3 regions of the Nonomuraea sp. NPDC054003 genome follow, and region 3 is predicted to be linked to each of the others. Evidence: riboswitches for the same ligand, from Rfam matches in the RefSeq annotation. Region 3 holds a riboswitch; each other region holds the start of a gene.

Region 1 (2,193 bases), on a different contig from region 3:
CGATGACGCTGGAGACCCCCTTCTCAGTGCATCGAGATGTGCACGTGGTCGAAGTGGTTCTCGGTGATGCTGCCCCGGTCGGACATGCCGCTCCAGCCCGAGCCGTGGTTGATCCGCTGCTTCCAGATCACGTACTTCACGCCCAGCTTGCCGCGGTTCTGCACGGCCCATTCGGCGATGCGGTCGCCGAGGGCCGTGTTGGTCCCTGACGGCATCGAGCCGCCGGTGCTCATCATGAAGTCGCAGGCCCGGCCCAGCGGATGCTCGCCGCTCGACCCGGAGCGGAAGCAGCCCACGCTGAACGGCAGGGCGAAGTTCTTCGCGATCTCGGTCTTCATCAGCCGGGTGCGGGGCGTGATGTTGTCGGCGCCCGACGGGAGCTGCGGCGCCCAGGTGCCGTCGGAACGGCGGCCGGTGGCGATCGGCACCAGATCTTCCAGCTTCTTCTCGATGTCCTTGATGACGCCCTCGGCCTCTTCGCGCTGGCCGGCCACCTCGGCGGCGTCGGACTCGATCTCCTTGGTCAGCGCCGTGGCCTCGTCGGCCGCCTTCTTCGTCTCGTCGCGGGCCTCGGCCACCTTGTCGACCAGCGCCTGCTGCTCGGCCGTGAGCTGCGCCAGCAGGGCGGCGTTGCGGCCGTCGGGCAACTGGATCAGGCTCGGCAGCTGCATGCCACCGCTCTGGTATTGCAGCAGGGCCAGCTCGGCGACCCGGTCCTCGGCGGAGCTCAGGGTCTGCTCGGCGGTGGCCAGCCGTTTGTCGGCCTCCTCCGCCGCCTTGCGGGCCTCGGCCAGCTCGACGCGCTTGAGGTTGTAGCGCTCGATCAGCTTGTCGACCTTGGCGTTGAGCTGCTTCAGCTCCCTGCGGAGCTGCTGCTCGCCGGGCTTGGGGTCCGCCGCCGCGGACGTGGTAAGGGCCGGGGTGAAAAGCACCGCCGCGGCGGTGACGAAACCGATGGCAAGATGCGCGGGGGACGCTGCCGCCACGTGATGGGTCCTCTCCCTCTGCCGGCCGGGTTAGCTGACGGGTTCGGGTACGGGAGCGCTCCCTACCACCGAAGTGGATTCACCCCAAGTGCGATTGGGTCCCCGGCTCCTGGGCAACTCGCCCAGGATTAGGCATGTTCACACGGCGCTTTACGGTCGTGCTGGAAGGGATAGTAGTGGTAGATCACAAGTAATGCGAGTCAAACGGAAATCTCTTAGTGATCTACCTGTGATCGAAGCATGCGTGCGGCTTCTTCGGGGAGCACGTCGTTGACGAACGCGCCCATGGCCGACTCGGATCCTGCCAGATACTTCAGCTTGCCCGGGGCCCGCCTGATGGAGAACAGCTCCAGGTGCAGGTAGCCCAGCTCGCGGTCCTGCCGGACCGGCGCCTGGTGCCAGGCCGAGATGTACGGCATCGGCACCCCGAACAGCCCGTCCAGCGCGCGCAGCACCGAGGTGTAGAGCGGGGCGAACGCGGACCGCTCGGCCTCCGACAGCGCCGCCAGGTCGGGCACCTGCCGGTGCGGGTAGAGGTGCACCTCGAACGGCCAGCGCGCGGCCGCCGGCACGAACGCCGTCCACAGCTCGTTGGCCGCCACCACCCGGACCCCGGCCACCCGCTCGGCGGCCAGCACGTCCGCGTACAGGTTGCGGCCCTGTCGCCGCTCCGCGTACCGCCGGGCCGCCCCGAGCTGCAGCTTGGTGCGCGGCGTCACGTACGGGTACGCGTAGATCTGCCCGTGCGGGTGGAAGAGCGTGATGCCGATCTCCTCGCCCCGGTTCTCGAAGCAGAAGACCTGCTCGACGCCCTCCAGCGCGGACAGCTCGGCCGTACGGTCGGCCCAGGCCTCCATGACCAGCTCCACCCGGTCGTCGGAGAGCTGGGAGAAGGACGAGTCGTGCGTCGAGGTGAAGCACACAACCTCGCACCGCCCCATGCCCGGCCGGACCTCGCTCAGCCCCCCGACATCCTGATAAGTCCCGAGATTGCCGGAGAAGGAGGGGAAGCGGTTCTCGAACACGACCACGTCGTAGTCGTACGCCGGGATCTCCGACGCCCGCGTGTCGGACGACGGGCACAGCGGGCACTCGTCGGGCGGCGGCAGGAACGTCCGGGTCTGCCGGTGGCCCGCCATCGCGATCCACTCCTCGGTCAGCGGGTCGTAGCGCAGCTCCGACGCCACCGGCCGCGGGTCCAGCGGCC
Region 2 (2,193 bases), on a different contig from region 3:
GCCATCGAAGCCGTGGCCTGGGCCGCGCGCCGCCAGCTGATCTAGCCGTCAGTCGGCGATGCGCACCGCTCCGGCGTAGGGGCGCCGGTCGAGTGAGGCGATGCGTACGACGTCGCCCGTGCGCGGCGCGTGCACCATCATGCCGCCGCCGAGGTAGATGCCCACGTGGTGCAGGTCGCTGTAGAAGAAGACCAGGTCGCCGGGGCGCAGCTCCTCGCGCGCGATGTGCCTGCCCGCGGTCCACTGGTCGCCGGTGTAGTGCGGCAGCGAGATGCCGACGCGCTGGTAGGCGGCCATGACCAGCCCCGAGCAGTCGTAGCCGTTGGGGCCTTCCGCGCCCCAGACGTACGGCTTGAGCTGCTGGGTGAGGGCCCAGCGGGCGGCCTGGGCCGCCTTGCCGTCGCCGGGGATGGGCAGGGTCACCTTGACGGCCCTGGTGCCGGGGCGGCCGGCCTCGCCGAGCGCGCGCTGGAACAACCGGCTCTCGACCTTGGTGACGAGCTTGGAGATCCGGTCGCGCTTGGCGCCGAGGTCCTTGACGATCTTGTTGACCTCGTCGATGCGGGTCTGGGCGCCGGTCCTGGCCCGCTCGGCCGCGTCCATCGCCTTGGTCAGCTTGAGGACCTCCTCGCTCTGCTGCTGCCGCAGGGCGTAGGTGGTGGCCGCGCGGTCGAGGTAGCTCTCGGGGTCGCCGCCGGTGGTGAAGGCGAGCACCCGGCTGAGGCCGCCCGACATGTATTCGGCCTCGACCAGCTGCGACGCCCTGGTCTTCTTCGTGGCCAGGTCGGCCTCGCTGGCGGCGAGCCTCTTCTTGGCGTTCTCCACGGCCTTCTTGGCCGTCTTGAGCTTCTCGCGCTGCCCGTTGTACTGCTCGGTGAGGGTCTCGATCTCCAGGTGCATCTCCTCGACCTGCTCGGAGAGCTCCTTGAGCGAGGGCTTGGGGTCGGCGGCGACGGTCCCCGCGGGAGCGGCGACGAGCAGCGCGGCGAGGGTGGCGGCCACGATGCCCAGCCTGCGGCCGTAGCCGGCCCGTTCCGGAGGGCGGGCGCGCTCGCCCGCGGAACTCCCCCTGCGGTCGCGCGTGCGCTTCACCAATCGAGCTCCTTCCGTAGCGCGCCGACCGGGTTAGCTGACGGGTTCGGGCTCGGACCGGCCCTACCGAGCGAGGTGCTCGGACTCACCCCTGGCGGCGCCGCTCGAACGCCGCCGGCGGGTCCCCGGCTCCCCTTGCGGGGATTGGGCGCGTCTCCGCGCCACATGCGCGGGGACATCGACGCTGGACACTAATGCACCGAGGGTTCCTGCTCAACCGGAACTACAGACTCTGTAGAGATTTCACAACCGGGGGGTCACAAGGTGGTCTCGTAAAGCACGGTACGGCAAAGACTTCATGTCCTCTTTGTGCCTGCTTGGACCAGGCATGGAACGGTAGGAAACCTCCAACGCCACAGGTGCTCGTACAGCCACGAGACGTTACAAGATGGGCGCAAGTCCGGGGTTAGGGGTGAGCCGTAATCACAAACTGTAGGCTGGAGGGTCATGGAGCAGGTCGCCGAACGTCCCCTTCCCGACACGCAGGTCCTGGTCCGGCGTGCCCGGACGCCGGACGTCAAGGCCATCAAATTCCTGGTCGACACCTATGGAGGCCCCGGCCCCCGGCTGCTGGAGAAGGCCACGGTCACCCTGTACGAGGACGTGCAGGAGTTCTGGGTCGCCGAGCGCGACGGCAAGGTCGTCGGCTGCGGGGCGCTGCACGTCCTCTGGGAGGACCTGGCGGAGATCCGCACCGTGGCGGTCCACCCGGAGGCGCGCGGGCTGGCCATCGGCCACCGCATCGTCACGGCCCTCATCGACACGGCCAAAGAACTCGGCCTGCAGCGTGTTTTCTGCCTCACTTTCGAGGTCGACTTCTTCGCGAGACACGGATTCCGGGTGATCAAAGGCACCCCGGTCTCGCCCGAGGTCTACGCCGAACTCCTGGCCTCGTACGACGAGGGCGTGGCCGAGTTCCTGGACCTGGAACACGTCAAGCCCAACACCCTGGGGAACACACGGATGTTGCTCCACCTGACCTCGGGTGATGCGGATCTTGACTGACAGAAAAGGTGATTGTTGATACCCATGTCGATACGTTGTCCAGGACAGGCATGTGCCCTGACACGTGCCACATGCGCACGCGAAGCGAGGTGACAC
Region 3 (2,193 bases):
TTCGCGGATGAATCTGTACGATCTTCCGCGTGCGTGACTTATCGTGGGGCATCGCGGCGACCGGCGGCATCGCCAGGACAGTGGGCGCCGTCATCGCCGCCGAGCCGGGGATGAGGGTGGCCGCGGTCGGCTCCCGCGACCTGGGCCGGGCCAAGGCGCTGGCCGCGACGCTGGGCGCCGAGTCCGCCCACGGCTCCTACGCCGAGCTGTGCGCCGATCCGGCCGTGGACGCCGTCTACGTCGCCACCCCGCACGCCCAGCACCTGGAGGTGGCCGAGGCGGCCATCGCGGCGGGCAAGGCCGTGCTGTGCGAGAAGCCGCTCGCCGCCACCACGGCCGACGCCGAGCGGATGGTCCGGCTGGCCCGCGAGGCCGGGGTCTTCCTGATGGAAGCGATGTGGATGCGGTTCAACCCGCTGATCCGCATGCTCGCCGGCGACGGGCGTTTCGGCGAGATCCGCTCGGTGCGCGCCTCGTTCGGCTTCGCGCACCCGTACGATCCCGCGCACCGGCTCTGGGCGCCGGAGCTGGGCGGCGGCGCCCTGCTCGACCTGGGAATCTACCCCATGGGGCTGGCCCAGTTGTTCCTCGGGACGCCGGAGAGCACGCACCTCACCGGGTCGCTGTCCCCGGGCGGCGTCGACGCCGAGGCGGGCGGGCTGATGAGCTATCCGGGCGGCAGGCGGGCGCTGGTGGAGTGCTCGCTGCTCGGCGCCTACTCCAACGACGCCACCGTCGTCGGCACCGGGATGCGGGCCGACATCGACGCCCCGTTCTGGGCTCCGCGGCGGGTCGTGCTCAGCGGGCCGGGGATGGAGCCGGAGGAGCACGTGCTCGACGATCCGGCGGACAACGGGTACGCGGGCGAGCTGCGCGAGGTCCGCGACTGCCTGGCGCGGGGTCGTACCGAGAGCGCGATCATGCCGCTTGACGAGAGCCTTGCCATCATGCGGGTTCTGGCGGAGGCGCGGGCGCAGATCCGCTAGCCGCGGCTTTGAAGACTTGCCAGTTTCTTGCCAGATGCGTTACTTTACTCCGCATTCACGGCATACGTCCGATTTGTCCGGTCGTGTCCGAGAACACCGTCGTATCGCAGGATCGTCCTGCGACCGCTGAATCCGCCTTGCGCGGAACCGGGGACCCACTTCTTCCGGGGTGAATCGGCGCCTCGCGCGCCGTAGGGCAGCTTCCACGCCCGAACCCGTCAGCTAACCCGGTAAGCGGCATGGAAGCAAGGAGTACATCCCCTCGATGGTCATGCATCGCCTCCCCCGTGCCACCCAACCGCATTACGTCCGCGCCGCCCTCGGCGCCACCTTCGTCGCCTGCTTCATGGGCTCCGCCCTCCCCGCCCACGCCGACCCCGTCAACGGAGACGATCTCTCGCTGACGGCCCAGGCGGAGACCGGCCAGACCGCCTCCCAGGAGGCGAAGCCCGCCGAGAAGGACAAGATCGACGTCACCGCGGCCCAGGTGCTCGCCCTGGCCAGGGAGCAGATCGGCATCAGGGAGAACGCGCGGGGTGGCGGCACGAAGTTCCAGGAGTGGTACGCGAACTCGCAGCGCGCCCAGGAGACCATCGCCCGTGACGGCGGCCACCCCGCCGCCTACCTGAACGCCCCCTGGTGCGCGATGTTCGTCTCCTGGGTCGGCGAGCAGACCGGCGCCCGCGCGCAGGTGGGCTGGGACGCCTACACGGTGACGCACGCGCGGTGGTTCCAGAACAACGGCCGCTGGGGCACCCTGGCCAAGCCGGGCGCCGTGGTCTTCTTCGCCTGGAACGGCAGCAAGAGCCTCGGCTCCATCCAGCACGTCGGCTTCGTGGTCAAGGACAACCGCGACGGGACGATCTCCACGATCGAGGGCAACACCGGCAACGGGCTCGTCGAGGAGCGCATCCGTCCCAAGTCTCAGGTCGTCGGCTACGGCTACCCCGAGTACGCCGCCTGATTGTCCGGAAGAATCCCTGAGGTGTCGATGCGGGCGCCGCTCGTTCGACGCGTCGGCGAGACCGGGATTCGAAGGAGAAGCACCGTGAAGTTCATGATCATCGGAAAGGGCAGCGCCGAGACGGAGGCGGGCGTCATGCCGAGCCGGCAACTCGTCGACGACATGATGGCCTACAACGAGTCGCTGGCCAAGGCCGGTGTCCTGCTGGCGGCGGAAGGGCTGGCCCCCAGCTCCCGCGCCGCC

Evidence for each region. Region 3 has a riboswitch for cyclic di-AMP ahead of ACZ6YG_RS07080 (CHAP domain-containing protein). Riboswitches for the same ligand answer to the same signal wherever they lie in the genome.
Region 1: linked by a shared signal. The riboswitch ahead of ACZ6YG_RS38340 (coiled-coil domain-containing protein) and the one ahead of ACZ6YG_RS07080 (CHAP domain-containing protein) in region 3 are both predicted to bind cyclic di-AMP.
Region 2: linked by a shared signal. The riboswitch ahead of ACZ6YG_RS26015 (C40 family peptidase) and the one ahead of ACZ6YG_RS07080 (CHAP domain-containing protein) in region 3 are both predicted to bind cyclic di-AMP.

What each region holds. Positions count from the first base shown of each region.
Region 1 is NZ_JBVJKR010000019.1:158,185-160,377, forward strand. It holds gene ACZ6YG_RS38335 (response regulator) at 1-6, shown strand, start outside; gene ACZ6YG_RS38340 (coiled-coil domain-containing protein) at 24-986, opposite strand; cyclic di-AMP (ydaO/yuaA leader) riboswitch at 992-1,131, opposite strand; gene galT (galactose-1-phosphate uridylyltransferase) at 1,202-2,193, opposite strand, start outside.
Region 2 is NZ_JBVJKR010000010.1:73,363-75,555, forward strand. It holds gene ACZ6YG_RS26010 (LuxR C-terminal-related transcriptional regulator) at 1-45, shown strand, start outside; gene ACZ6YG_RS26015 (C40 family peptidase) at 49-1,092, opposite strand; cyclic di-AMP (ydaO/yuaA leader) riboswitch at 1,099-1,253, opposite strand; gene ACZ6YG_RS26020 (amino-acid N-acetyltransferase) at 1,540-2,097, shown strand.
Region 3 is NZ_JBVJKR010000002.1:618,670-620,862, reverse strand. It holds gene ACZ6YG_RS07085 (Gfo/Idh/MocA family protein) at 30-986, shown strand; cyclic di-AMP (ydaO/yuaA leader) riboswitch at 1,101-1,238, shown strand; gene ACZ6YG_RS07080 (CHAP domain-containing protein) at 1,252-1,950, shown strand; gene ACZ6YG_RS07075 (YciI family protein) at 2,044-2,193, shown strand, end outside.